DNA from 4 places in the Streptomyces sp. NPDC052299 genome. Region 3 is predicted to be linked to each of the others. Evidence: riboswitches for the same ligand, from Rfam matches in the RefSeq annotation. Region 3 holds a riboswitch; each other region holds the start of a gene.

Region 1 (5,295 bases), on a different contig from region 3:
GTAGAAGCTGACCAGCCGCTCGGCGTCGTCCGTGGTGATCGGCCTGATGCGCGCGGTGCCGCCGTCGCGGAGCACCACGTCCGCCTCCCAGTGATCGGGGTAGGCGTGATGCGGACTCTGCTCCGGAGAGGGCTGCATGAGGAAAGCCTACGGCTGTCGCACCGGTCGCGGGGGTGCCGGGGCCGGGGCAGTCTGAGGTCTCCGGAAGACCGTGGGCGCGGCGCCCGGGAGGGCCCGCGGGTCTGCCCGGAGCATCGCGCACCACATGAGACACTGGTCTAGACAACCGTTGATTCGTGAAGGGCAGAACCATGGCTGAGCGCCGCGTAAACGTCGGTTGGGCCGAGGGCCTGCACGCCCGCCCCGCTTCCATCTTCGTCCGTGCCGCTACGGCCTCCGGCGTTCCCGTCACCATCGCCAAGGCGGACGGCAACCCGGTCAACGCGGCCTCCATGCTCGCGGTGCTCGGCCTCGGCGCCCAGGGCGGCGAGGAGATCGTGCTCGCGTCCGACGCGGACAACGCCGAGGCCGCCCTGGACCGTCTGGCGAAGCTGGTCGCCGAGGGCCTCGAGGAGCTTCCGGAGACCGTCTGAGCCCGAGTGGCCGGCACCGCCGGCATTCCTACGGGAAAGCCGCGGCCCCCTGCATGGGGCGCCGCGGCTTTTGCGTGCACGGACCCGGACCATGACGACCGGACCGAATAGGCAGGCGACGCCTTTTCCTGTTTTTGCACGCGCCTTTCTCTATTTGTACGCGGCCTTTGTTAATTCCGGCCGCTCGCGGTGTTTACGGGACGTTGCGAAGCCCTCACACGGCCGGCCCGGGGCACGGTGGCGGGGCGGGCGGCGCGGCGGAGCCGGTGCGCGGCGCCGTGGCGTTCGGCGAGCTGCGCGGCCAGGGCCCTGGCCCGCTCCGCGTCCCCGCGCGCCACGGCGTCCACGAGGGCGCCGTGCTCGGCCCAGGCGTCGGCCGGGCGGGCCGGCTGCTCGACCGCGTACATCCAGGCGATCTTGTGGCGGAGCTGGGTGAGCAGGGCGATGAGGCCGGGGCTGCCCGATGCCTGGGCCAGCGTCTCGTGGAACCAGCCGGCCAAGGAGCGCAGGTCCTCGCCCTCGCCCCGGCGGGCCCGCTCCTGCCCGAGCCTGACCAGGCCGCGCAACACCTTGAGGTGGGCCTCCGTCCGGCGCTGGGCCGCGCGGGCCGCGCTCAGCGGCTCCAGCAGCATGCGGACCTCCAGGAGGTCGGCGGCCTCCTGCTCCGAGGGCTCGGCGACGCAGGCTCCGGCGTGTCTCCGGGTGACGACGAAGCCCTCCGACTCCAGGGTGCGCAGCGCTTCCCGTACCGGGACGCGGGAGACCCCGTAGCGCCGTGCGAGTACCTCCTCGGTGAGCCGGCTGCCGCGTTCGAAGACACCGGAGACGATGTCGTCACGGATTGCCGTGCATACCGAATGCGCCGGAACACGCATGTCCGAACCTCCGCCTCAATCCCCGCGAACAGCGGCCGATCGACACCTCTGGCGTGACTCTATTGCAATGCGCTCGCATTTCCGATGCCGAGCGTTAATTCATGAATATCTTTTGGTCACGACCGAGCGGCGGAAGGCGCACGAGAGGCACGTGCACGGGTGCGGGAACGGCGAAGACCCCGGCGGGGTGCCGGGGTCTTCGGTGGGGGGCTGCGAACGGTCAGACGCTGACGCCGTGGGCGCGCAGATACGCGACCGGGTCCATGTCCGAGCCGTAGGAGGGCGTGGTGCGGGCCTCGAAGTGGAGGTGCGGTCCGGTGGAGTTGCCGGTCGAGCCGGAGAGTCCGATCTGCTGGCCGGCCGCGACGCTCTGGCCGACGGATACGCCGATCGAGGAGAGGTGGCCGTACTGGGTGTACGTGCCGTCCGTCATCCGGAGCACGATGTTGTTGCCGTACGCTCCGCCCCAGCCGGCCTCCACGACCGTGCCGGCGCCGACAGCGACGACGGAGCTGCCGGACGCGGCGTGGAAGTCGATGCCGGAGTGACTGCCGGACGACCAGAGCGAGCCGCTGGACTTGTAGCCCGTGGTCACGTACGAGCCGGCGACGGGCAGCTGGTAGGAGGAGCCCAGCGCGGTGCGGGTGGTGGAGCGGCCGGCACGGGCGGAAGCCTCGCGGGCGGCCCTGGCCTTCGCCTTGGCCGCTTCCTTGGCCTTGGCGGCCTTCTCGGCGGCCCTCTTCTTCGCGGCCTCGGCCTTCTTCTTGGCCACCGCCTTCGCCTTGGCCTCAGCCTTCTTCTCGGCGGCCTCGGCCTGGTGCTGCTGCGCGGCGGCCTGGGCGTCGATCCGGTCGGCGAGGGTGTTCTCGATGGCGAGGAGCTGGGAGAGGCCGGTCTCGGTGGCGGCGGGGGCCGTCCCGGAGTCGGCGGCGAGGGCCGGGGAGGCCAGGGAGCCGATGACACCGCCTGCGGCGAGCGTCGCGACGCCGACGGCCTTGGCGCCGGCGCGGGTCAGGCGGCTCGGGGCACGGTGCTTCCCGGTGGCACGGGTGAACGCCATGGGGTGGCGGGTCCTTTCCTTCCTTCTCGCCTACCGGGTTAGCTGACGGGTTCGGAGCAGGAAGGTCTCCTACGGACGCCTCACTCCGGACGGAGTGCGGGCATCCGATTCACCCCAGGGACTGCGTGGGTCCCCGGCTCCCCAGGCTCGCGCCTGACGGGGACTCGGCGATGGCTGCCCGGTACGTCACGGATGCGCGTACGAGTGGCGGACAGCGGACCCGACGCTAAGCGGACGGACTTCACGCCACCAAACGGACATGGGGTTTTGTAGCGCATCCCACAGGGCGAGCCGACCACTTAGCGGACAAAAGGGACAGAAGAGGAGAAGGGGAGAAGGGGAGAAGGGGAGAAGGGGACCAGGTGGTGAGGAGGGTCCGGCGCGACCGCGGCGCGGGACCCTCCCCCTTACCCGTGGGGCGGGTTGAGCGGCGGATCAGCCGGTGACGACCGACACCTCACCGATGCCGAGCGCCCTGACCGGCTCCTCGATGCGCGAGGCGTCCCCGACCAGGACCGTGACCAGCCGGTCCACCGGGAAGGCGCTGACCACGGCCGCGGTCGCCTCCACGGTGCCGGTCTCGGCGAGGCGGGCGTACAGCGTCGCCTGGTAGTCGTCCGGGAGGTGCTGTTCCACCTGGTCGGCGAGCGTGCTCGCCACGGAGGCCGCCGTCTCGAACTTCAGCGGTGCGACGCCCACGAGGTTCTGCACGGCCGTCTCGCGCTCGGCGTCGGTCAGGCCCTCGGCGGCCAGCGTCCGCAGGACCTTCCACAGGTCGTCCAGCGCCGGCCCGGTGGACTCGGTGTCCACGGAACCGCTGATGGCGAGCATCGCGGCGCCCGTCGCACCCGAGACGGAGTCGGCGGCACCGGAGCGGAGCACCTGGGCGAAGGCCCGTACGCCGTAGGTGTAGCCCTTCTCCTCGCGCAGCACCCGGTCGAGCCGGGAGGTCAGCGTGCCGCCGAGGCAGTAGGTGCCGAGGACCTGGGCGGGCCACACGCTGTCGTGGCGGTCGGCGCCGATGCGGCCGATCAGCAGCTGCGTCTGCACCGCGCCGGGGCGGTCCACAATGATCACCCGGCCGGTGTCGTCGGCCGTGATCGGCGGCACGGGACGGGGCTCGGCGGCGTTCCCGGACCAGTCGCCGAGGGTGTCGGCGAGCAGCGCGTCCAGGTCGATGCCGGTGAGGTCGCCGACGACCACGGCGGTCGCCGTGGACGGCCGGATGTGCGCGTCGTAGAAGGCGCGCACGGCCGCGGCGTCGATCCGCCCGATGGTCTCCTCGGTGCCCAGGCGCGGGCGGGACATGCGGGCCGTGGCCGGGAACAGCTCCTTGGAGAGCTGCTTGGCCGCACGGCGGGCCGGGTTGGCCTGCTCGTGCGGAATCTCGTCCAGCCGGTTCCGCACCAGGCGCTCGATCTCGCTTTCGGCGAAGGCCGGCGCCCGCAGCGCCTCGGCGACCAGGCCGAGCGCCTTGGCCAGACGCGAGGCCGGGACCTCCAGCGAGACCCGGACGCCGGGGTGGTCGGCGTGGGCGTCGAGGGTGGCACCGCACCGCTCCAGCTCGGCGGCGAACTCCTCGGCGCTCTGCTTGTCGGTGCCCTCGGACAGGGCGCGCGACATGATCGTGGCCACGCCGTCCAGACCCTCGGGCTCGGCGTCCAGGGGGGCGGCGAGGAAGATCTCGACGGCGACGACCTGCTGGCCGGGGCGGTGGCAGCGCAGGACGGTGAGGCCGTTGGGCAGGGAGCCCCGCTCGGGCGCGGGGAAGGCCCACGGCCGGGCCACGCCGGGAGCGGGCTGGGGGTGGAACTGCATCGGAACTTCAGTCGCGGCAGCGTCGGTCACTGGTCCGCCCCTTCGTGCGCGTCGGTGTCGGTGTCGGCCTCTTCGGCGGCCTCGGCGGGCTCGACCGGTTCGTAGACGAGAACCGCCCGGTTGTCGGGCCGCAGCTGCGCCTGGGCGGCCGCCTTGACCTCCTCGGCCGTGACGTCGAGGACCCGGTGCACGGCGGACAGCGCCAGCTGGGGGTCGCCGAACAGCACGGCGTACCGGCACAGTTCGTCGGCGCGGCCCGCGACCGTACCGAGGCGGTCCAGCCATTCGCGCTCCAACTGGGCTTGGGCGCGCTCCATCTCCTCGGCCGTGGGGCCTTCCTCGGCGAACCGGGCAAGCTCCTCGTCGACGGCGGCCTCGATCTCCGCCACCTCCACGCCGCCGGACGTCTTGACGTCCAGCCAGCCCAGGGAGGGCGCGCCGGCGAGCCGGAGCAGGCCGAACCCGGCGGCCACGGCCGTACGGTCGCGCCGGACCAGGCGGTTGTGCAGCCGGGACGACTCGCCGCCGCCGAGCACGGTCAGGGCGAGGTCCGCGGCGTCGCACTCGCGGGTGCCGTCGTGGGGCAGCCGGTACGCGGCCATCAGGGCGCGCGCCGGCACCTCCTCGCGTACCTCCTCACGCAGCTGGCCGCCCATGATCGTGGGCAGCGAGCCGTCGCGCGGCGGCTGCTTGCCGTCGTGGGAGGGGATGGAGCCGAAGTACTTCTCGATCCAGGCGAGGGTCTGCTCGGGATCGATGTCGCCGACGACCGACAGCACCGCGTTGTTCGGCGCGTAGTACGTACGGAAGAAGGCGCGGGCGTCCTCCAGGGTCGCCGCGTCGAGGTCGGCCATGGAGCCGATCGGGGTGTGGTGGTACGGATGGCCCTCGGGGTAGGCCAGGGCGGTCAGCCGCTCGAACGCGGTGCCGTACGGGACGTTGTCGTAGC
Region 2 (5,295 bases), on a different contig from region 3:
AGGGTGGGCGCCTGCTCCCGTACGGCCGTGGCCAGCGCGCGGTGGTCGAATCCGGCGTGCCGGTCCGGGATGACGTAGGCGACGGCTTCGGCGAAGGAGCAGAAGTAGCCGATCTCCGTCTCGCGGTGGGCGGGCAGCGCGTAGACGGGGAGCGCGCCGATCCGGAAGAGGGCGAAGACGACCTCGGCGAACTCGGCGATGTTGGGCAGCTGGACGACGACCCGGTCGCCCTTGGCTATCCCGCGCGCCCGGAAGCCGGCCGCCAGCCGGGCCGCGCGCTCGTCCAGCTCCCGGTAGGTCCAGGCGCGGCGCTCCGGTGCGGGGTCGATCAGCGCGACCCGGTCGCCGTGGGACTCGGCTCGTTCGCGCAGCATGCTCGTGAAGGTCTCGCCGCGCCAGTGCCCGGCCGCGCGGTAGCGGGCTGCGAACTCCGCGGGCCAGGTCGGGGCGTCGTCGTACGGTGAGGCAGTCATCGTTTCAGGTCTCCAGGGGGAGGGCCGTTTTCGGGGGCACCGGGCGGCCGGGTCAGGCGCGCAGGGTGGCGCCACCGTCGACGTACAGGTCGTGCAGGGTGATGTGGCGGGCCCGGTCGGACACGAGGAAGGCGACCGCCTCGGCGATGTCCGACGGTTCGGCGATCCTGCCCAGCGGGATGCCGGTGCGGAAGCTCGCCAGGTCTCCGGCTATGACGCGCCGGGCGGCGGGCCCGTGGTCGTCGCCCGCCTCATCGGCCGGCCACATTCCGCGCTGCATGTCGGTGAGCGTGGAGCCGGGCGAGACGGTGTTGCAGCGGACGCCCCGGGGGGCCAGTTCCAGGCCGAGGCACTTGGTGAACATGACGGATGCGGCCTTGGACGCGGCGTACGCCGCCATGGCCGTGCGGGGGATGCCGGCGGCGTTGGACGCGACGGTGACGATGCTGCCGGCGCCCCGGTCCGCCATCCGGCGCGCGACGGACCGCGAGACGTGGAACACCCCGTCGGTGTTGACGGCGAACGTCGCCCGCCAGTCCTCGTCGGTGAGCTCGATGACGGGTGAACAGCGCAGTATCCCGGCGACGTTGACCGCGATGTCGAGGGGGCCGAACTCCTCCTCCGCCTCGGCGACCAGGGCCTCGACGGCCGCCGCGTCCGTGACGTCCAGCTGCCGGGCCACGACGCTCCCGTCGTGCTCCCGGGCGAGGGCGTCGACGCCCTCCGGGGCGGCGTCGGTCGCCAGGACCCGGCAGCCGCGCGCGACGAGGGCCCGCACGACCGCCTCGCCGATGCCGCGTCCGGCTCCCGTCACGAGGGCCAGCCGGCCGGTGAGCTCCTTTTCGGCGGGGTCGACGGGACGACGGGAAGAGGAGGCGGAATGCGGCGCCATGGTTCAGGGGTCTCCCTATGACGGTGCGAACGGGGACAGCGACACTTAGGTAAGCCTAACCATAGGGTGATCACGGGGGCGAGGGGGTCGGAACCCGTGATCCCGCCCGGTCGCGGGCCGGCTCGTGTCCTATTTGCACCTTTATGAGTAAAAGGTCAATTGAGGGCGATCTGGGCAGGTTTGATGCTGTCAGATGCGCCTAAAACGGACGAACATCTTCATTTCGGTCTCAGTGGGCAGCGTCACGTCGGCCGTTTCTGACGCGCAATCCGATCTCCCGGTTCCCAGTCGTGCCAAGAAATTTGACTTCCTCCGGCGCGGGCGATCATGAGCATTTCCTTTGATGGATCTTGCAAAACAATTGTGATCAGCAATTCCGGGCTTGTTCCGCTCGTCGTTTCTCGCTTACGGTCCCTTCACCAATCCGGATGGAACGCCGAATCCTGCCGCCGTCCGGGAACCCGACCACTCACGTACGGCAGGAGCGGGGGACCCAGGTTTGCCGCCGGTCCGGAATCCGGAGCGGCTAGGGGTGAAGTCGCCATGCGCGACCGGACATCTCCAGTCCGAACCCGACAGCTCACCTCGCAGGCGACGGAGAGGAAATACGCCATGCCCATCCCGGGTAAGCACCGTCGTGCCAAGTCCGCGTCCCTGACCCGCGGTTTCATCGCCGTCAGCGCGGGCGGAGCCGTTCTCGCGCTCCCCCTGATCGCGGCCGGATCGGCCTCCGCCGCCCCCGCCAAGACCGTCGTCGCCGAAAAGGCTTCGGCCCCGACTTCCGTCGCCGGCAAGGAAATTGCCGTGCGCAAGGCCGCGCCCACCACCTATTCCGTGGTGTCCGGCGATTCGCTTTACAAGATCGCTCAGGGGCATTCCCTCAGCGGCGGCTGGGAGCGGCTGTACAAGGACAACCGCGGTGCCGTCGGGAGCAACCCCGACCTCATTCACCCGGGCCTGAAGCTCACCATCGGCGCCAAGTCCGAGGCCGCCGCCCCGAAGGCCGCCGAGAAGAGCACCTTCAAGGCGGAGACCGCCCAGAAGAACGGCGACACCGCCCCCCGGGCCGAGAGCGCCGACCGCGCGGACCGCTCCGAGCGCACCGTCGTCCCGGTCGCCGCCGAGAAGCCCGCCGAGACCCAGGCGGCCGTCACGTACACCGACGACCTCGACGGCTGGATCAAGGAATCCCTGGCGATCATGGCGCAGCAGGGCATCCCCGGCAGCTACGACGGCATCTACCGCAACATCATGCGGGAGTCCTCGGGCAACCCGATGGCGATCAACAACTGGGACATCAACGCCGTCAACGGCACGCCCTCCAAGGGTCTGCTCCAGGTGATCCAGCCCACCTTCGACGCCTACCACGTGCCCGGCACGTCGATGGACATCTACGACCCGGTCGCCAACATCACGGCCGCGTGCAACTACGCCGCCGCCACGTACGGCTCGATGGACAACGTCTTCGGCGCGTACTGACCGGACCGGCCCCGCGCTCGGGGCGGGGCCGTGAGCAGGGGTGGGAAGAAGCGGAAGCGCTTCTTCCCACCCCTTCCGCTTGCGCGGCGCCAGGACCGTCCGTCCCGGAATGCGGGGGCCCGGCGGGGCGGGGATGCTGGAACGGTCAGCGTCTCTAGGAGGTCAGTCATGGGCATGCTCGACAAGATCAAGGACATGATCAAGGGGCATCCGGACCAGGCCCGCCAGGGAGTCGAGAAGGGGGGCGACTACGTCGACAAGAAGACCGGCGGCAAGTACGGCGGCCAGGTCGACTCGGCTCAGCAGAAGATGAACGACCAGCTCGGCGACCGCCGCCCGCCCGACGAGGGCCGGTAGGCGCTCGCACGGACCGCGAGGGAGCGGTGGCCACCACGATCGTGGTGGCCACCGCTCCCGCACGTCCGGGGCCGCTCCGACGTGCCGCACCGGCCGCCCGGGAGCATGCTGGCTGTGTGACCTGGCACGGCGCGGCCGGGCGGGTGCCGTCGGGCCCGAACGACGGCCCGCCCGGAGGAGCGGAGAACGGCCGGGCGCCGGACGACCTGTCCCTGGTGCTCGCCCAGTCCGTCGTGAACGCCACCGAGGCGGTCGGCGGCCGGGCCGGCGGGATCTACCTCCCTTCGCGCACCCCCGGGCTGCTCCGGCTCGCCGTCCTCGCCGGACTCCCCGGCCCCCTGTTCCGCCCCTGGTGGCGGATGCACGTGAACCGGCCGTTCCCGATCGCGGAGGCGTTCCGCACCGGCAGCCCGGTGTATCTCGCCGACGCGGAGGACGCCATGCGGCGCTTCCCGCAGCTGATGGCCGGACTCCCGTTCCCCTTCCGCTCCCTGTACGTGCCGGTGCTGCGCCGCCGCGAACCGGTCGGCGTCCTCGTCGTCCTGTGCGGTGTGACGGACGACGAGCCGGCGCCCGGTGCCGACCGGGAACGGCTCCGGCGCATCGCCCGCGACCTCGCCGCCGAACTGGCCGGCCTCGCGGACGCCGGCACCCGGCCCGAGTGGGAGGGCGAGCCGCTTCCCGTACAGCTGCCCGCCAGGACCTCGCCGCCCGTGCGCATCGGCCGCTTCGACTGGAACCTCGCCACCGGCGCCGTGGACGCGGACGACGAGCTCGCCTCGATCCTCGGCACCGGAGACGGCCGCTTCCCCGGCACCATCGAGGCCCTGGCCGCCCGGCTCGCCCCGGAGGACGTCCACGGCCTCTGGGCGCTGGCCCGGCAGGCGGCGGGGTCCGCCGGTCCCGTCGTACGCCGGATGCGGCTGCGCGGCCCGGACGGGCGCTCCCACCTGCTGGAGGTGTCCGGGCGCCGGCAGGACGAGGAGGGGCCCGGCGGGCACCTGACCGGCTTCCTGGTGGACCTGGGCATCGGCCCGGTCGTCGCCGAGGCCGCCGACCGGCTGCCGCGCGGCATCATCTCGCTGGACCGCTTCGCCCGGATCACCTACGTCAACCCGCTCGCAGAGGAGATGCTCGGCCGGCCCCGTGCCGCCCTGGTCGGCCAGGTGCTCTGGGAGGCGGTGCCCTGGTTCGCGAACCCGGCGTACGAAGACCACTACCGGGCCGCGATGATCTCCGACGCCCCGGTCCACTTCCGCGCCCGCCGCGACCCGCCCCCCTGGCTCTCCATCTCCCTGTATCCCGGGCACGACGGCCTGACCGCCGTCCTCACGCCCACCGACACGCCCGCCTACACCCCGGACTCGGTCGTCTCTCCCGGACTGGGGCTCGGCTCACCGGCCGACCGGTCGGCCGCCCTCTACCGGCCGGTCGCCCTCGCCATCGCGCTCACCGAGGCCGTCACCGCCCGGCAGGTCTCCCGCGTGGTCACCGAGGAACTGCTCCCCGCCTTCGGCGGCCGGCAACTGGCGATCTACCTGCTCAAGGAGGGCCACCTCTACCTGGAGTGGGAGACCGGCTTCCCGCAGGGCTTCCTCGACCGGTTCGACGCGGTCGGCCTGGACGCCCGCATCCCCGGCGTGGAAACGCTCACCACCGGGCGCCCGATCTTCTTCGAGTCGATGCAGCGCCTCGCCGCCGCCTATCCGGGCATCCCCATGGACGCCGACGTCGGCGCCCGCGCCTTCCTCCCGCTCATCGCCTCCGGACGGCTGGTCGGTTCCTGCATCCTCGGCTTCGACCAGCCGCGCGGCTTCAGCCCGGAGGAGCGTACGGTTCTGACCGCCCTGGCCGGCCTCATCGCCCAGGCCCTCGAGCGGGCCCAGCGCTACGACACCGAGGCCGCCCTCGCCCGCGGCCTCCAGGACGCCCTGCTGCCGCACCGGCTGCCCGCCGTCCGCGGCATCGACACCCAGGGCCGCTACCTCGCCGGCACCCAGGGCATGGACGTCGGCGGCGACTGGTACGACGTGATCGAGACCCGGGGCCGCCTCGCCCTCGTCATCGGGGACGTGCAGGGTCACGGCGTGGCCG
Region 3 (5,295 bases):
CGACGCGGCCTGGGACGAGCAGCGCCTGCGGCTGTACCGGGCCGGCCGCGACCACCTCCTGGCCCACGGCTACGAGCAGGTGTCGATGCGGATGTTCCGCCGCGCCGACGCCCCGCGCGTGGAGGGCCCGGACGACTACGCGTGCCAGACGGACGGCATGATCGGCCTGGGCTGCGGCGCCCGCTCCTACACCTCGCGGCTGCACTACTCCTTCGACTACGCGGTCCGGATGAGCGAGGTGCGGGGCATCATCGACGCCTACACGGCCACCGAGGACTTCTCCCGCGCCGAGGTCGGGCGGTACACCGACGGGGACGAGGCGCGCCGCCGGCATCTGCTCCAGTCGGTGCTCCAGGCGCAGGGCATGGCCGTGGACGACTATCGCGAGCGGTTCGGCAGCTCGCCGTACGAGGACTTCCCGGAGGAGCTGGCCCGGTTCGAGGCCCGGGGCTGGCTCGACACGGGTGCGCCGGGGCTGCTGCGGCTGTCGCCGGAGGGGCTGGCGTACTCCGACGCGCTGGGCCCGGAGCTCTTCTCCCCCGCCGTGCGGGCCGCCATGGCCGCGTACGAGCTGAAGTGAGTGCCCCGTGGACCTGACGATTCTCTACCGGGGCCCGCTCGCCTCGTGCGACTACGACTGCCCGTACTGCCCGTTCGCCAAGCGGCGCGACAGCGGGGAGCAGCTGCGGGCGGACCGGGCTGCGCTCGAACGCTTCACCGCGTGGGTGGCGGCGCAGACCGGTGACCGGATCTCGGTGCTGTTCACGCCGTGGGGCGAGGGGCTGGTGCGCTCCTGGTACCGCAGGGCGATCGTGGAGCTGGCGGGCCTCCCGCACGTGCGCCGGGTGGCGATCCAGACGAACCTGAGCGGGCGTACGCGGTGGCTGGCCGAGGCTCCGGAGGCGGCCAGGGAACGGATCGCGCTCTGGTGCACGTACCACCCGGGGCAGACGCCGTACGAGCGTTTCCTCGGCCGGTGCGCGGAGCTGAGGGACCTCGGGGTCCGGCACAGCGTCGGCGTCGTGGGGTTCGACGCCCATCTCGGGGAGGCACGGCGGCTGCGCGCGGCGCTCCCCGACGAGGTCTACCTCTGGGTCAATGCCGCCGAGGGGCACACCTACACGGACGAGGAGGCGGAGCGGTGGACGGCGATCGACCCGCTCTTCCCGTACAGCCGCCACCCGCACCGCTCGGCGGGGCTGCCCTGCCGGACCGGTGAATCGGTGATCTCGGTGGACGGGGAGGGGACGGTGCGCCGCTGCCATTTCGTCCGGGCGGAGCTGGGCAATCTGTACGACGGGAGCTACCGGCGGGCGCTGGGGCCGCGGGCCTGCCCGCTCGCCGTCTGCGACTGCCACATCGGCTATGTGCACCTGGAGACGCTGCCGCTGTACGACGTCTTCGCGGGCGGGGTCCTGGAGCGGGTTCCGGCGGCGCTGCCGCTGTCCCCGGTCGCCGCGACGCGGTCGCGGGGCGACTGAGGACAGCGGAAGGGCCGGTCAGAGCGGCAGCAGATCCGGCCGCTTCGGCTCGACGTGGTCCCCGGAGGACTCGCCGCGCAGCCGCCGCCCGATCCACGGGACCAGGTACTCGCGCGCCCAGTGGATGTCGTCGCGGCGGATCTCCAGCGTGCCGCGCGGCGGCTGCGGCGGCCACGGCTGGTCCGGGTCGGCCGGCACGTCGAGGCCGAGGACCTGGGCGGCGCGGAGCGCGACCCGGGTGTGCCCCTCGGGCGACAGGTGGAGCCGGTCGCCGTCCCAGGCGCGCCGGTCCTGCACCGAGCGCAGCGACCACAGGTCGAGGACCGGGCAGTCGTAGCGGTCGGCGATGGCCCGGACGTGGGCGGTGTAGGTGGCGATCTTGCCGCGCAGATGGCGCAGCACGGGAACGCCCCGGGTGTCGAAGCCGGTGGTGACCATGACGGTGCCGACCGACCGCGTGAGGTCGGCGACCGCCCGCTCGAAGCGTTCGGCCACGTCGTCCGGGTCGGTGCCCGGCCGGATGATGTCGTTGCCGCCGGCGCAGAAGCTCACCAGATCGGGGGCGAGTTCCTTGGCGCGGGGCACCTGCTCCTCGACTATCTGGTCGAGGAGGCGTCCTCGTACGGCGAGATTGGCGTACCGGAAGTCCCCGTGCGCGGAAACGGGTGAGACCTGGGTCCCGGTCGCCGGGCCGGGCTCCGGGAGCCGGTCCGCGAGGAGTACCGCGAGCCGGTCGGCCCAGCCGACGAACGTGCCGTCCGGGCCGGGGTCGCCGACTCCCTCGGTGAAGCTGTCGCCAATCGCCGCGTACGACCCGATGGCGCCCTGTCGGTCGTTGGCGCCCTGTTGGAGGTTGTTCGAATCGTCTGCCACAACCGCATATCCTGCACCCCGGAATGTGACCTACGCGACCGTAATAAGGGGTTGACGGGTGGTGAGATAAACCACCCGGTCAGTTTTCGGTAAAGGGGGAATAAGCAGAGGGACGACGCACCGCCGTGCGCCGTCCCTCCGCGCCGTTCGGTGACCCGGATCACCGGGCCGGTACTGCCTGGATCAGACGTAGATCCCGTGCGACGCCAGGTAGGCGATCGGGTCGATGTCCGAGCCGTACTCCGGGCCGGTGCGGACCTCGAAGTGGAGGTGCGGGCCGGTGGCGTTGCCGGTGGAACCGGAGAGGCCGACCTGCTGGCCCGCGGTCACGGTCTGGCCCGCCGAGACGGAGAGCGAGGACATGTGGCCGTACTGGGAGTAGTGGCCGTCGGCGTGCTTGATGACGACCTGGTTGCCGTAGGCGCCGCCCCAGCCGGCGGTGACGACGGTGCCGGAGGTGATGGCCTTCACGCTGGTGCCGGTGGAGACGGGGAAGTCGATGCCGGTGTGGCTGCCGCTGGACCAGTTGGCGCCGGAGGCGCGGTACGCGGTGGTGTGGTTGCCCGGGACCGGGTGGACGTAGCCGGAGGCGTTGTCCTGGGAGGCCGGGGCCTCGGCCTCGGTCTGCGTCTCGGTCTTGGTCTCGGCCTTGGGCGCGGCCTTCGTCTCGGCCTTGGGTGCGGCCTTCGTCCCGGTCTTCTCCGCCGTCTTGGCGGGGGCCTCGGACGTGGTCGCGGCGGGGGCCGCCTTGGCGCCGAGGGTCAGCTTCATGCCCGGGAAGATCAGGCTCGGGTTCTCGCCGACGACCTCGCGGTTGTCCTGGTACAGCTTGTGCCAGCCGCCCTTGAGGTGGTGCTGGGCCGCGATCTTCGACAGGTAGTCGCCGGAGACGACGGAGTACGTGGTGGTGCCGGTGCTCTTCGCGGACTTGGCCGGGGCGGTGTGCGCGGCGGCCGACTTCGCGGCCGGGGCGGACTGCTCCGCGGCGTGGGCACCGGTGGCACCGAGCAGCGGAAGCGCGATGACGGCTCCGCCGGCGCTCGCGGCGACGACGCCGCGGGCGATGGCGCTGGACTTGGGACGGCGGTGCTTACCCGAATTGGGCATGAAGAATTTCCTCTCCGGCGCCTGCGAGGTGAGCTGTCGGGTTCGGGCTGGAGATGCCCGGCCGCGCCTGGCGCGACTTCACCCCTAGCCGTCCGGTCGTCCCGGTCGGCGGCTTACCTGGTTCCCCCGCTCCTGCCACACGGTGAAGGGATGCGAATTCCGGACGGCGGCAGGATTGGGCGTTCCATCCGGATGGACATGGAACGTAAGCGAGCCGGGACGGCTGAAACAAGCCACGGGTTCGGCGCCGGATTCCGCACCGGAATTGCGGTGCGGAATTCCGGTCACACTCCGTGGATTACGGATCTTGGCTTTCCGCGCGGCGCGGGGATTACCCCACCGGGGCGTCACCACACACCGTCACGGATATGATCCCGCTCACGAGTGGGTGATCATCTCCCTTACAACCGGGGCACTTTGGACATCACCCATCAATACGGACATGTCATGCCCATCATTCACGGCGCAGCCGCACCACGCACGCGTCCAGGTCGCCGCGCAGCCCCGTCCGCAGCCCGTGGTGCATCAGCAGCGAACCGTGGTGCACCGCCCCGGTGTCCAGGCAGGTGTACGCCGCCTCCGGGTCGAGCCCGCGCAGCCGCAGCGCCGGCGGCTCCTCGCCGTACCGCTGCGCGTGGAGCCAGGCCAGCACGACGGTGTCCGCGCCCCGCACGTACTGCACGGCGCTGAGCCCGGGGCCCGGGGCGCGCAGCCGGTACAGCTCGCCCAGCTGCACCACCGGGCGGATCTCCTTGTACAGCTCCACCCACCCGCGCGCCTCGTCCAGTTCGGCCGCGCTCCACTCGGTGAGGTCCCCGCCGATGCCCAGCACCCCGGCCATCGCGCTGACGAAACGGAAGCGCAGCGAGGAGCGGCGCCCGTTGAGCTGGACGTTCGGGCTGTCGGTCACCCAGGCCGCCATCACGCGCGCCGGGTGGAGATGACCGAAGCCGTGCTGGATGGCGAGGCGGTCCAGCGGGTCGGTGTTGTCGGACGTCCAGACCTGGTCCGTGCGCGAGAGGATGCCGAGGTCGATCCGGCCGCCGCCGCCCGAGCAGGACTCGAAGGCGACGCCGGGGTGGGCGGCGCGCAGCCGGTCGAGCAGCGCGTAGAGGGCGTCCACGTGCTCGGTCCACAGTCGCTGCGGGTAGTCGTCGCCCGGCCAGCCGGCGTCCGAGAAACAGCGGTTGAAGTCCCACTTCACGTAGTCGATGGGCGTGTCCGTCAGCAGGGCGTCCAGGCTCTCCCACAGATGGGCCCGCACATCGGGGCGGGCGAGGTTGAGGACCAGCTGATTGCGGAATTCGGTGCGATCCCGGCCGGGGAAGTGCTGGACCCAGTCCGGGTGGGCGCGGTAGAGGTCGCTGTCGGCGTTGACCATTTCCGGCTCGACCCAGATGCCGAACCGCATGCCGAGTCCGTGCACATGGCGGGCGAGCGGCCCGAGGCCGTCGGGAAAGCGCTCCGGATTCGGCGTCCAGTCGCCGAGCCCGGCCCGGTCGCTCACCCGCTGCCCGAACCAGGCGTCGTCCACGACGAACAGCTCGACGCCCAGCGCGGCGGCCCGGTCGGCGAGGGCCCGCTGCTGGTCCTCCGCGATGTCGAAGCCGGTGGCCTCCCAGGAGTTGTAGAGCACCGGACGCGGCTCGGAGGCGTCCGGGATCACATGGGCGAGCTGCCAGGCGTGCCAGGCGCGGCCGGCCCCGCCGAAGCCGTCCCGGCTCCACAGCCCGGCGAAGACCGGGCTGGTGTACGACTCCCCCGGCGCGAGCCGCAGGAGCCCGGAGTCGTCGTAGCCGGCGCCGCCGGTGATCTGCACGAGCCCGTCGGGCAG
Region 4 (5,295 bases), on a different contig from region 3:
CTGCTCTTCCTCTTCCGCCGACGGGAGTTCACCGGGATCGTGGACGGCGTCGTCGCCGCGGGCTTCACCGCGACGGGGTTCGCCTTCACCGAGAACATCCTGTATCTGGGCAACGCCTTCGGTGAGGACCAGCAGCTCGACTCCGGCTTCGCGTCGGTGACCGTGGTGACGTTCCTGGTCCGGGCCGTCATGACCCCCTTCGCCCACCCGCTCTTCACCGTCCTGACCGGCATGGGTCTCGGGATCGCCGCGAGCAGCGCCCCCGGCCGGAAGGTGCGGCGCATCGCCGTCCCGCTGCTCGGCCTGGTCCTCGCGATGGGCATGCACGCCCTGTGGAACGGCTCGGCGACCTTCGGCCGGTACGGCTTCTACATCGTGTACGGGGCGTTCATGGTCCCGGTCTTCGGCCTGGTGACCTGGCAGGTGGTCCGGGCCCGCCGCAAGGAGCTGCGCTCCCTGGCCGTCGAGCTCCCCGCGTACGCCGAGGCCGGCTGGCTCACCCCGGACGAGCCCCGCGCCCTCGCCTCGATGCGGGCCCGCGCCCTGGCCAGGAACGCGGCACGCCGACGGTACGCGGCGAGCGCCACCGGTCATCCGTATCACCCGGACTACGCGAGGGTCCGCGCCAAGGAGGCGAAGGAGCGCGGCCGGGCGGCGGCGCGCGCGGTCGCCGAGTACGAGGCGTTCGCGACGTCCCTCGCCTCCCTGCGCCGGCAGGCCGGACTGGGCAGGGCCGATCCGGACTTCGCCGCACGCGAGCTGGAGTTGCTGCACCACCTGTGGCAGCGCCGTGAGATCGCGGGCCCCGCCCTCGCGTACGCGGCCCGCGCCACCCACCGCCGGCCACCCGGCTACACGGCCGCCTGGCCGCCCCACCCGCCGCACCTGGGCGGGCCCGCGCCGTACGCCTACCGCAGCCCGGCCCCGTACGGCAGCCCGAATCCGTACGGCGGCAGCCCGTCCCCGTACGGCGCCGGCCCGAATCCGTACGGCGGCGGGCCATCGCCGTACGGCGGGCCTTCGGTTTGATCCCTACGCCGACGCGGCCGTCAGCGTCGCCAGCTCCTCGTCCGTCAGCTGGAGTCCGGCCACCGCCAGCAGGGCGGGGAGCTGGCCGACCGTGCGGGCGGAGGCGATCGGCGCGGCGACCGTCGGGCGGGACGCGAGCCAGGCCAGGGCCACCGTCGCGATCTCGGCGCCCCGGTCCCGCGCCACCGCGTCGAGCGCGGCGAGCACCCGCTGTCCGCGCTCCGACTCCAGGTGACCGGCCGCGCTCCCGGCGCGGGCGCTGTCCACGGTCGTGCCCGGGCGGTACTTGCCGGTGAGGAAGCCCGAGGCCAGCGCGTAGTACGGGACGGCCGCGAGCCCGGCTTCGGCGGCGGTGTCCTGGAGCTCGCCCTCGTAGGTGTCCCGGGAGACGAGGTTGTAGTGCGGCTGGAGCGCCACGTAGCGGGCCAGGCCCTCACGTTCGGAGAACGCGAGGGAGGCGCGCAGCCGCTCGGCGCTGATGTTGGAGGCGGCGATCTCGCGGACCTTGCCCTCCTTCACCAGCTCGTCGAGGGCGGTGATGATCTCCTCGACCGGGACGGTCTCGTCGTCGAAGTGCGTGTAGTACAGGTCGATGTGGTCCGTGCCCAGCCGGCGCAGCGACTCCTCGGCGGCCGACTTGATCGTGGGCGCCGAAAGGCCCTTGTAGCCGGGGAGCGCACCGACCTTGGTGGCCACCACGACGTCGGACCGGTTGCCGCGCGACGCGAGCCACTTGCCGATGACCGTCTCCGACTCGCCGCCCTCGTTGCCGGGCACCCAGTGCGAGTAGGCGTCCGCGGTGTCGACGAAGTTGCCGCCGGCCGCCGCGTACGCGTCGAGGACGGCGAAGGACTGGTCCTCGTCCGCGGTCCAGCCGAAGACGTTGCCGCCGAGGCAGAGCGGGAAGACCTGGAGGCTCGACGAGCCGAGCTTGCGCAGTGAAGTCATGGGGGGAACAACGGCTTCCGGCCCGCCCGCTATTCCGTGCCGCATACATCCGGCGGGCGGCGGCCACGCAGACCGGCAGCCCTGACGTCGGGGGGTGTGCGTCAGGGCTGCCGGGGTTCGGAAGGCCGCGGACCGGGTACGGCGAAGGCCGCCCCGGGACCGCGGGAAGTCCTGCGGAGGCTCAGACCGTCAGACCGCGGGCGCGCAGCCAGGCCATCGGGTCGATGCCGGTGCCGTCCGGGGTGTGGACCTCCAGGTGGAGGTGCGGGCCGGTCACGTTGCCGGTCGCGCCGACGCGGCCGATGGTGTCGCCGGTGGTGACCTTCTGGCCGACCGTGACGCCGATCGAGGACTGGTGGCAGAACCACAGCTCGGTGCCGTCCTCCAGCTCCAGCACCGTGCGGTAGCCGTAGGCGCCGGACCAGCCGGCCGACTTGATGGTGCCGGTGTGGATGGCCTTGATCGGGGTACCGGTCGGGGCCGCGAAGTCGAGGCCCGTGTGGTAGCCGGAGGACCACATCGAGCCGGCCTCGCCGAACGTCGAGGTGATCGTGTACGAGGAGGTGGGGATGGCGTAGCTGGCGGCGAGCTTGGCCAGGCGCAGGGCCTCGGCCTTCCTCTTCGCCTCCTCCTCCGCCTTCTTCTTCTCGGCGGCGGCCTTGGCCTCGGCCTCGTCCTGCTGCTTCTTCGCCTCGGCGGCCGCCTTCTCGGCAGCGGCCTTCTCCTCGGCGGCCTTCGCCTCGGCGTCGGCGGCGTCCTGCTGCTGCTCGGCCTGCTGGAGGATGCGGGCACGCAGCGCCTCACCGGCGTCTGTGGTGCCCTGCTCGGCCTCGGCGGTGGTGATGCCGGCGGTGGTCAGCGGGGCGGCGGCCGTGGCGGCGACGGGGGTTTCGGCCTTGGTCTCGCCGGAGAACAACGCACCCACGCCGGGAAGGGACTTGGCGTCGGGGAGATTGTCCGCGATGGAATCGGGAAGAGAGATGGAGACCGGCGGTTTGCTCTGCGCGGTGGCCATGCCGCCCGCGCCGACGGCCGCGATGACACCGACGCCGAGGACGGTGGAGCTACGGGCCAGACCACTGCGCTGCTTGGCGACACGGTGCTTGCCGCGGACGGGACGGACGGACTCCTCGGTGGGGTTCCATTCCTCCCAGGTCCGCTCGGAGTCGGCGTCGTCGGCACGGAAGCCGTTGCCCCGATCGATCGCGTAGTCGCTTCCCTGCGCCGGGACGTACGCGGTGCCGGGGCCGGAGGCGTAGTCGGCGCCGCACTCGGGCACGAACCGGGAAGGTGATTCGGGGGCAGGCTTGTTGGACGCCACGCGGGCGCACTCCTTTCCTTCCTTCTCGCCTACCGGGTTAGCTGACGGGTTCGGAGCAGGAAGGTCTCCTACGGGTCCTCCGCCTCTTGTGAAGACGAAGACGCCCGATTCACCCCATGTAGGTGGTTCCCCGGTTCCCTTGCGGGATTCGGCGCACGCGCGCGGCGCCGTCCTGACGACGGCTGGGACAACCGCGCTGCGTTATCGAACGTTAATAGACAGACGGGTCCGATTCCAAGCTGTTCCCACTGATCGTTCACGTACTCGGCCTGGACTTACGGGACACAACCGGGGGGAATCGGGCGAGTTGATCGGCGTTCAGCCACTAAGCGTTTTCTGACGTTGCGTCAAATGTTATGCGGAGCGGCGCCCCTCAGTCACGCAGCGTGCCGTCCCGCTTGACGATCTTCACCGTCCTGCGCAGGTCGGGCTGCCCCTTCGCCGGCCGCGCCACCGCGAGCAGGGCCATGTCGTCGGTCGACTCGCCCCCCGTGTGCAGCCGTACGTCGTCGGTCAGCGCGGACAGGAGCTCCTCCGGGCCCGGGAAGAGCCGCCCGCGCAGCCGCTCCGCCGGGTCGTAGAAGACCCCGTCGGCGTCCCGGGCCTCCGACAGGCCGTCCGTGTAGAACAACAGCGTCCCGCCGGCCGGCAGGTCCCACTCGTCCGTGCGGTCCGGCCCCACTCCCAGGTCCATGCCCAGCGGCAGCGCGGGCTCCGAGGGCGTCAGCGCCTCCACCGCCCCGTCCCCATACAGCAGCAACGGGTCCGGGTGGCCGCGGTTCACCAGCCGTACGCGCTCCGCGCCCGGCGTGACCTCCGCGAACACGGCGGTCACGAACCCCTCGAACGCGTCCAGGTTGCTCCGCCGCGCCGACTCACGCGCCAGCGCGTGCTCCAGCCGCCGCGCCACGCCCTCCAGCGACTCCTCCTGCTCCGCCGCCTCCCGGAACGCCCCGATCACCACCGCCACCGCGCCGACCGCCTCCAGCCCCTTCCCGCGCACGTCCCCCAGCACGAGCCGTACGCCGTACGGAGTGTCGGCGGCCGCGAAGAGGTCGCCCCCGACGAACTCGTCCGCCTGCGCCGCCTCGTACCGCGCGGCCACCTGGAGCCCGGCGATCCGGTCGGGCGGTTCGGGGACCACGGCGCGCATGGCCGTCTCGGCGATGATCCGGGCGGACGCCAGCTGCTCGTTCCCGCGCCGTACGACCTGGTTGATCACCGCGGCCTGACAGCCGACCGTGAGCACGGTGAGCATCTCGATCAGCGGGACCGTGCCCGGCAGGTCCCCGGTGTAGAGCCGCATCGCGGCGATCGCGACGACCCCGGCGAGCCCGATCCGGAGGGTGGCGCCGAGGCCGAAGAACGGCGCGGCGATCAGCGGCGCGGCCGCGAACATCGGAACGGCCGTGAACGCGGGCGGGGTGAAGTAGTCGAAGAGCGCTCCCCCGACGATCATCGCGGCGGGCAGCACCCGGACGAAGCGACGGCTCCCCGTGCCGCCGCGCCCTCGCCACCGTCGCGCCCACTTCCCCACCTGCGGTCTCCTGCCCGGTGCGGCCGCGGCCGGTACCGCGCACCTCCCCCAGCCTCGCGCCCGCCCGGCCACCCGGCGAATCCTCGGCCTCCGATGGGGCGAAACGCGGGCGCCGACAACGCATCAGGCCCGGCACGCTGCTTGCGTGCCGGGCCTGATCCTTCAGTAGCGGGGACAGGATTTGAACCTGCGACCTCTGGGTTATGAGCCCAGCGAGCTACCGAGCTGCTCCACCCCGCGTCGGTGAACCCAACTCTACGGCATGCCCGGCGCTCTCATGACCACCCGCCCCGCGCGCACCGCCCGCCCGGACCGCGGCCGCCCTTGATCAAAACGTCAAAGTGCCGAATTCGAGAAGGTGTTGCGAAGAACATGTGTTCTGTCGCAAGGTATCTGCTGCACCCCCCGGCTCGGTGGGCTGCCCGTGTGAGCAGGCCCCCGACCGCGCATGCCGGCGCGC

What was found. A riboswitch is a leader RNA that binds a small molecule or an ion and turns the genes downstream of it on or off. The one in region 3 is predicted to bind cyclic di-AMP.
Positions count from the first base shown of each region.
Region 1: it holds a riboswitch for cyclic di-AMP, as region 3 does, so the genes downstream of both, AB0L33_RS23775 (M23 family metallopeptidase) here and AB0L33_RS19570 (peptidoglycan DD-metalloendopeptidase family protein) in region 3, are expected to answer to the same signal.
Region 2: it holds a riboswitch for cyclic di-AMP, as region 3 does, so the genes downstream of both, AB0L33_RS30615 (transglycosylase SLT domain-containing protein) here and AB0L33_RS19570 (peptidoglycan DD-metalloendopeptidase family protein) in region 3, are expected to answer to the same signal.
Region 4: it holds a riboswitch for cyclic di-AMP, as region 3 does, so the genes downstream of both, AB0L33_RS00070 (M23 family metallopeptidase) here and AB0L33_RS19570 (peptidoglycan DD-metalloendopeptidase family protein) in region 3, are expected to answer to the same signal.

Region 1 covers NZ_JBFAUP010000014.1:128,622-133,916, forward strand. Annotated here, with positions in the region: gene AB0L33_RS23760 (GNAT family N-acetyltransferase) at 1-138, opposite strand, end outside; gene AB0L33_RS23765 (HPr family phosphocarrier protein) at 312-593, shown strand; gene AB0L33_RS23770 (GntR family transcriptional regulator) at 764-1,468, opposite strand; gene AB0L33_RS23775 (M23 family metallopeptidase) at 1,689-2,528, opposite strand; cyclic di-AMP (ydaO/yuaA leader) riboswitch at 2,541-2,708, opposite strand; gene AB0L33_RS23780 (pitrilysin family protein) at 2,964-4,346, opposite strand; gene AB0L33_RS23785 (pitrilysin family protein) at 4,373-5,295, opposite strand, start outside.
Region 2 covers NZ_JBFAUP010000024.1:6,611-11,905, reverse strand. Annotated here, with positions in the region: gene AB0L33_RS30625 ((2,3-dihydroxybenzoyl)adenylate synthase) at 1-473, opposite strand, end outside; gene AB0L33_RS30620 (2,3-dihydro-2,3-dihydroxybenzoate dehydrogenase) at 526-1,365, opposite strand; cyclic di-AMP (ydaO/yuaA leader) riboswitch at 1,790-1,974, shown strand; gene AB0L33_RS30615 (transglycosylase SLT domain-containing protein) at 1,978-2,844, shown strand; gene AB0L33_RS30610 (antitoxin) at 3,013-3,201, shown strand; gene AB0L33_RS30605 (SpoIIE family protein phosphatase) at 3,318-5,295, shown strand, end outside.
Region 3 covers NZ_JBFAUP010000010.1:265,764-271,058, forward strand. Annotated here, with positions in the region: gene AB0L33_RS19555 (STM4012 family radical SAM protein) at 1-580, shown strand, start outside; gene AB0L33_RS19560 (STM4011 family radical SAM protein) at 588-1,481, shown strand; gene AB0L33_RS19565 (SGNH/GDSL hydrolase family protein) at 1,500-2,354, opposite strand; gene AB0L33_RS19570 (peptidoglycan DD-metalloendopeptidase family protein) at 2,538-3,461, opposite strand; cyclic di-AMP (ydaO/yuaA leader) riboswitch at 3,465-3,653, opposite strand; gene AB0L33_RS19575 (alpha-galactosidase) at 3,916-5,295, opposite strand, start outside.
Region 4 covers NZ_JBFAUP010000001.1:20,764-26,058, forward strand. Annotated here, with positions in the region: gene AB0L33_RS00060 (PrsW family intramembrane metalloprotease) at 1-1,029, shown strand, start outside; gene AB0L33_RS00065 (aldo/keto reductase) at 1,033-1,977, opposite strand; gene AB0L33_RS00070 (M23 family metallopeptidase) at 2,159-3,298, opposite strand; cyclic di-AMP (ydaO/yuaA leader) riboswitch at 3,310-3,462, opposite strand; gene AB0L33_RS00075 (PP2C family protein-serine/threonine phosphatase) at 3,672-4,757, opposite strand; tRNA gene AB0L33_RS00080 (tRNA-Met) at 5,002-5,075, opposite strand.